Linked DNA regions of Duganella dendranthematis. The protein of the gene in region 2 interacts with the protein of the main gene of each other region in a pairwise test. Links are inferred from orthologs where the notes say so. Each region holds a gene or a part of one and is shown on either strand. Other genes may lie near its edges.

Region 1 (2,828 bases), 2.7 Mb from region 2 along the record:
TTAGCGCGGTGACGTTCACAAGACGGCGCCGCTCACTCATATTAAAAGACATTCCTCTGGGGGTTACATGGATCTACGCAAGCTGAAGACCTTGATTGATTTGGTCGCAGAATCGGACATCGCCGAACTCGAAGTGACCGAAGGCGAAAGCAAAGTTCGCATCGTCAAATCGTCGGCGCTGCCGCAAAATCAGATGGTCATGATGCAGCCGCAAGCCATCCCGCAATACAGCGCCGCACCGTCCGCCGCGCCAGCCGCCGCAGCCGCCGCCCCAGCCCCAGCTGCGGCCGCCGAGCCAACCGGTCACATCGTCAAATCGCCGATGGTCGGCACCTTCTACCGCTCGTCTGCGCCCGGCGCGGCAGCATTCGTGGAAGTGGGCCAGTCGGTCAAGGAAGGCGAGACCCTGTGCATCATCGAAGCGATGAAGCTGCTGAACGAAATCGATGCCGACAAGTCCGGCACCATCACCCAGATCCTCGTCGAAAACGGCCAGCCGGTCGAGTACGGCCAACCGCTGTTTGTGATCGGCTAAGACAGGCCTGCGCCCTCCCCATCGGCGACGGGCGCGCCTGCTTGGTCCGCAATCCCTCCTCACCTGACGCAGCCAATCGGCGCTCACAGACATAGCGAACCTATCATGTTTGAAAAAATCCTCATTGCCAACCGCGGCGAAATTGCCCTCCGTATCCAGCGCGCTTGCCGCGAACTGGGCATCAAGACGGTCGTGGTCCACTCGGAAGCGGACAAAGACGCCAAATACGTGAAGTTGGCCGATGAATCGGTCTGTATCGGTCCGGCGCCATCGTCGCTGAGCTATCTGAACATGCCGGCCATCATCAGCGCCGCAGAAGTGACCGACGCCGAAGCGATTCACCCGGGCTACGGCTTCCTGTCGGAAAACGCCGACTTCGCCGAGCGCGTGGAAAAATCGGGCTTCGTCTTCATCGGCCCGCGTTCGGAATCGATCCGCACCATGGGTGACAAGGTCACCGCCAAGCAGACCATGATCAAGGCCGGCGTGCCGTGCGTGCCGGGCTCGGAAGGCGCACTGCCGGACGATCCGAAAGCCATCGTGCAGATCGCCCGCAAGGTCGGCTACCCGGTCATCATCAAGGCCGCCGGTGGTGGTGGCGGTCGCGGCATGCGCGTAGTGCATACCGAAGCGGCGCTGATCAACGCAGTGCAGATGACCAAGACCGAAGCCGGTACCGCCTTCGGCAATCCGGAAGTCTACATGGAGAAGTACCTGGAAAATCCGCGTCACGTGGAAATCCAGATCCTCGCCGACGAACACAAAAACGCCGTCTGGCTGGGCGAACGCGACTGCTCGATGCAGCGCCGCCACCAGAAGGTCATCGAGGAAGCGCCGGCGCCCGGCATTCCACGCAAGCTGATCGAAAAAGTCGGCGAACGCTGCGCTGAAGCCTGCCGCAAGATCGGCTACCGCGGCGCCGGCACCTTCGAGTTCCTATATGAGAACGGCGAGTTCTACTTCATCGAGATGAACACCCGCGTGCAGGTCGAACACCCGGTCACCGAAATGATCACCGGCATCGACATCGTGCAGGAACAGATCCGCATCGCCTGCGGCGAGAAGCTGCGCTTCCGCCAGCGCGACGTGATGCTGTCCGGCCACGCCATCGAGTGCCGCATCAACGCGGAAGACCCATTTAAATTTACGCCGTCGCCAGGCCGTATCACTTCCTGGCACGTGCCGGGCGGTCCGGGCGTGCGCGTCGACTCCCACTCGTACGCAGGCTATTATGTGCCACCGCACTACGATTCGATGATCGGCAAAGTCATCACCTACGGCGCCACCCGCGAGCAGGCCATCCGCCGCATGCAGATCGCGCTGTCGGAGATGGTTGTCGAAGGCATCTCGACCAACATCCCGCTGCACCGCGAGCTGATGGTCGACGCCCGTTTCATCGAAGGCGGCACCAACATCCATTACCTTGAACAGAAACTGGCGGATATGCCGGATCTGCACAAACTGAGTTTGAAAGCGCAATAAACATGAGCTGGACTGAAATCGTCATCGAAATCGCGCGTGACCACGCTGAAGCCCTGTCCGAGGCGCTGATGGACGTGGGCGCCCTGTCGGTTTCCGTGGAAGACGCGGACGAAGGCACCGACGCGGAAAAGCCGCTGTTCGGCGAGCCGGGCATGGAGCCGACCGAAGCGGCGTGGGATCACAGCCGCGTGGTCGCCCTGACCGACGAAGATGACGACCAGGCCGTGATCGTGGCCGCCGCCGCCGGCCAGATCGGCCTGACCACCCTGCCGAAGTTCACCACCCGCAAGGTGGAGGAGCAGGACTGGGTGCGTCTGACCCAATCGCAGTTCGCGCCTATTCCGATCGGCAAGAACATCTGGGTGGTGCCGTCGTGGCACGAAGCGCCGAATCCGGACGCGCTGATCCTGGAACTCGATCCAGGCCTGGCGTTCGGCACCGGCAGCCATCCGACCACCCGTCTGTGCATGGAGTGGCTGGAGGCCAATCCGGCCCCGGGCAAGGCCGTGCTGGACTACGGCTGCGGTTCCGGCATCCTGGCCATGGTGGCCAAGAAGGTTGGCGCCGGCGAAGTGGTGGGCGTGGACATCGATCCGCAAGCGATCGAGTCGGCGGCCGACAATGCTGTCCGCAACCATTGCGAGATCGAATTCTTCCTGCCGGATAGCTTCGCCGAGTCGCAGCACGCGACCCAGCGTTTCGACATCGTGGTCGCCAACATCCTGTCCAGCCCGCTGAAGCTGATGGCGCCGATGCTGTCCGGCCGCGTGGCCGACGGCGGTTCGCTGATCCTGTCGGGCGTGCTGGCGCG
Region 2 (4,293 bases):
AATCGCATTCTTGCCCGCTCTTCGCATTGCGCGTGCGCACTTGCTTCAGGCCGTCTTCGTCACCCTCCAGCGCGACGATTTCAGTCGTCGTGTGCAGCGAGATATTCGGCGTGGCGGCGATGCGGTCGATCAGGTAGCTGGACATGGTGGACGACAGGCTGTCCTTGCGGATCAGCATGTGTACCTTCTTGGCATAGCCCGCCAGGAACACCGCCGCCTGTCCAGCCGAGTTGCCGCCACCGACCAGGATGATTTCTTCCGTCTTGCACAGCTTGGCCTCGACCGGCGACGCCCAGTAGTACACGCCATTGCCCTCGAACTGCTTGAGGTTGGCCAGCGACGGCCGGCGGTAGCGCGCGCCGCACGATAGCACCACGGTCTTGGCCTTGAGCATTTGCAGGCTGCCGCACATTTCCACTTGCAGCGGATAGGTGTCGCACACCAGCCGTCCGGCCGGCGCCGGAATGGCGATCTCGACGCCGAACTTCTGCGCCTGTACGTAAGCGCGTCCAGCCAGCGCGCGGCCGGAAACGCCGGTCGGGAAGCCGAGGTAGTTTTCGATGCGCGCACTGGCGCCGGCCTGGCCGCCGTAAGCGCGGGTTTCCAGCGCCAGCACCGACAGGCCTTCCGACGCGGCGTACACGGCAGTCGCCAGCCCGGCCGGACCGGCGCCGACCACGATCACGTCCCACACCTTTTCGGTATCCAGTTCCGGCAGCATGCCGAGGCAGCGGCCGATGTCGACCACGGTCGGATTTCTCTTGACCGCGCCGTCCGGGCACACCACCAGCGGCAGCTCTTCCGACTTCGGTTCGTAATGCTTCATCAGGTCGGCGGCCTGCTGGTCGTGTTCCGGATCGAGCACCACATGCGGATGGCCGTTGGCCGCCAGGAAAGTTTGCAGCGTGTGAATGCGACCGTGGCCGCGCGGACCGACGATGACCGGTCCGCCCGACGCCTGCTCGATCAGGCCAACGCGGCGCAGGATCAGCGCCCGCACGATGCGCTCGCCCAGATCGGCATGCGCCACCAGCAACTGGCGCAGCGACTCCGACGGCACCACCAGCACTTCGACGTCGCCCACCGCATGGCCGTTGCCCAGCGCCGGCCGGCCCGACAGCTGCGCCACTTCGCCGCTGAACTGGCCGGGCAGGTGGGTGGTCACATACGAGGTGTTGCCGAGGCCGTCATAGCGGTTGACTTCGATGCCGCCCTTGAGCACCAGCATCAGGCCGAAACTGGTCTTGCCGGCTTCGAAAATCGTCTCGCGGTCCTTGAAGCACACCACATGGCCGAAGCGGTGCATGTGGCGGATGTCGGACGCACTCAGCGTCGGGAAAATCTGGTGTGCGCGCTGCTCCAGATCGAGCGTGGTGCGGGGCGTCGGCTCGTCCGGAGTTTCTTCCGGCAGGAGTTCGGAGGGGGAGGTAGCCATGGTGAATCCGGGGATGTGAAGATGGTTGCACAAGTGTTGCCAGTCTAGCCGATGCGGCACCCTCCGTGCAAAGTCTTATGGGGTAGTCGGCCGCTTTAAGGCAACTCGGCTAAAATGGTTGTTTTGGCGAACCTACACATAATAAGACGATGGCTTACAAGACCCTGCAAGATACGATCGGTAACACGCCGCTGGTGCAACTGACGCGCCTGCCCGGCGCCGACGCGGCCGCCCGCAACAACATCATCCTCGGCAAGCTGGAAGGCAACAATCCGGCCGGATCGGTCAAGGACCGCGCTGCGCTGTCGATGCTGATGCGGGCCGAAGAACGCGGCGACATCAAGCCGGGCGATACGCTGATCGAAGCCACCAGCGGCAACACCGGCATTGCGTTGGCGATGGCGGCCACCATTCGCGGCTACAAGATGTTGCTGCTGATGCCGGAAAACCTCAGCGTCGAGCGCCGCCAGAGCATGGCCGCCTACGGCGCGCAAATCATGCTGACGCCGAAAACCGGCGGCATGGAATACGCGCGCGACATGGCCGAGCAGCTGCAAAAAGATGGCAAAGGCATCATCCTCGACCAGTTCGCCAACCAGGACAACGCCCGCGCGCACTATGAAGGCACGGGCCCGGAAATCTGGCGCGATACCGATGGACGCGTGACCCACTTCGTCAGCGCCATGGGTACCACCGGCACCATCATGGGCACCTCGCGTTACCTGAAGGAACAGAATCCGGAGATTCAGATCATCGGCGCCGAGCCGGAAGAGGGTTCGTCGATTCCCGGCATCCGCAAATGGCCGGAAGCCTACCTGCCGAAAATCTACGACCGTTCGCGCGTCGACCGCGTGGAAGCCGTGTCGCAGGCAGCGGCCGAGCGCATGGCGCGCCGCATGGCGGCCGAGGAAGGCATCTTCTGCGGTATTTCAGCGGCCGGCGCCTGCGAGATTGCGCTGCGCATCTCGCAGACGGTGGAGAACGCCACCATCGTGTTCATCGTCTGCGACCGCGGCGACCGCTATCTGTCCACCGGTGTGTTTCCAGCTTAAAACGCCAGCGTCAACGCAACAACGCCCTCGTCCCTTGCGTAAAGGGAAGGAGGGCGTGCTGACAGGACTAAGTAACGCGGGCTGGATTAGCCGTTGTTGCTGCCGCCTGGGGTTTCGCCTTCTTTAGGCTTGAATTGCTTGTCGCTGATGCGGAACTTGTTGCGGCGGTCGCCCATCAAGTAACGCAGGTCACGGATGCTCAGATCGCTTACTTCGTGCATGCGAATCAGCAGCGACGCACCGACCGGCAAGCGGTGGTGACGGATTTTGCTGATCACAGGCGGTGCGACTTCCAGCGCGCGCGACAGCGCTGCGTCGTTTTTCAGGCGCAGGTTCTCGATCAACGTATCGAGCAGGCGGTTGGGATTGTATTGCAGCAGATCATCGCCATCCGCATCGTTGTTCATGTCTATGCCGACTTGGTTTGTCATGTCGTCTTTTCCTTCTGTAAAGTTGTCCTGCAAAGTACAACACTCGGAGCTTTGCTGCGTCAATGTCCATCCTTACCAAGGGAGAATTCACACACGGACACGGATTTCAGGATAACAAGTTTCATAATATATACACAATTGTACAACACTCCGCAATCTAATACTCAGCAGCAATACAAAAAAGCTCTTCCCGCAAGGTATTGTTGTCGGTCTGCAACATTGTGTGAGAATTATACACCGACTTGTGTGATAAGCTCAGTCGTGCACGCTTTGTTTATCGATTAAAGTTAATTGTATAACAATTGCGTTGTAAAGCAGCTCACTGAACACTGCGAATATCGCGAGTTTGAACAAACTATTGCCAAGTGTCAACAAAACAATACCGCGCATGACCGCACGGTACAAGTCGATTTACGCTTGCTTACATTCCTGAAGCGCTTGTTGACGTCAAAGGTGTGCCTGCGGCGCCGCTACGCTCCAGCCGTACCGTCCGTCCCAACTCCACCACCGACATCGCGTAGAAGTAGCTGCGGTTGTACTGCGTGATGGCAAAGAAGTTGGCGTTGGCCAGCCAGTATTCGGTCGGCTCGGCGCCATTCTGCAAGTCCACCAGACCATACAATTGATCCGGCGCCGGCGTGGCGGTGGTGACGCCGGCCGCGTTCAGTTCGCCGTTGCGGTACTTGGCCGTCAACCCCTGGTTCAGCAGGCTGTCCCAAGCGCGGTTGGGCGACACGGTGGCCGCATACACCGGCGGCCCGGCCAGCTCGCGCTGCCAGCCGTGCGCGGCCAGGAAGGCCGCCACGCTGCCGATCGCGTCGCTCGGGGAGTTCAGCAGATCGATGGTGCCGTTGCCGTCGAAGTCCACCGCATATTTCATCAGGCTGCTCGGCATGAATTGCGGCATGCCCAGCGCGCCAGCAAACGAGCCTTTCAGCGACAGCGGATCGGTGCCGCTCTGGCGCGCGAACAGCAGCGTGGCTTCCAGTTCGCCGCGGAAGAATTCCATCCGCTCACGGCGCTGCGGCGCTTCTGGATACGAGAACGCCAGTGTGGTGATGGCGTCCAGCACGCGGAAGCGGCCGGTGTTGCGGCCATACACGGTTTCCACGCCGATGATACCGACGATGATTTCGGCCGGCACGCCGTACAGCGATTCGGCGCGATTCAGCGCCTCGGCATTGTCGTTCCAGAACTTGATGCCGGCGTCGGTGCGCACCGGATCGATCATCAGCTTGCTGTAGGCTTGCCAGTTCTTCGGTTTGCCGGGCGGCGCCGGCTTGACCAGCTGCACGGCGGCGTCCACATAGCGGACTTGATTGATCAGCGTGGTCAGCTCGGCACGGTCGAAGCCGTCGCGGGTGGCGATGTCGTC

The links. Proteins that work in one complex are often made in the same cells at the same time.
Region 1: the proteins of cysM (region 2) and accC interact in binary tests that used the Escherichia coli proteins (3 or more experiments, as listed by UniProt). The link is inferred for Duganella dendranthematis from one-to-one orthologs.

What each region holds. Positions count from the first base shown.
Region 1 is NZ_CP051684.1:1,442,698-1,445,525, forward strand. It holds accC (acetyl-CoA carboxylase biotin carboxylase subunit), read left to right. Parts: upstream 1-640; coding sequence 641-2,017; downstream 2,018-2,828. Other genes in the region: accB (acetyl-CoA carboxylase biotin carboxyl carrier protein), read left to right, coding at 68-535; prmA (50S ribosomal protein L11 methyltransferase), read left to right, coding at 2,020-2,828. UniProt on the Escherichia coli protein: This protein is a component of the acetyl coenzyme A carboxylase complex; first, biotin carboxylase catalyzes the carboxylation of the carrier protein and then the transcarboxylase transfers the carboxyl group to form malonyl-CoA.
Region 2 is NZ_CP051684.1:4,169,470-4,173,762, forward strand. What follows is about bases 779-3,535. They hold cysM (cysteine synthase CysM), read left to right. Parts: upstream 779-1,584; coding sequence 1,585-2,487; downstream 2,488-3,535. Other genes in these bases: HH213_RS19095 (FAD-dependent oxidoreductase), read right to left, coding at 779-1,435; HH213_RS19105 (hypothetical protein), read right to left, coding at 2,574-2,918; mltB (lytic murein transglycosylase B), read right to left, coding at 3,340-3,535. Also shown: more of HH213_RS19095, read right to left, coding at 1-778; more of mltB, read right to left, coding at 3,536-4,293. UniProt on the Escherichia coli protein: Two cysteine synthase enzymes are found. Both catalyze the same reaction. Cysteine synthase B can also use thiosulfate in place of sulfide to give cysteine thiosulfonate as a product.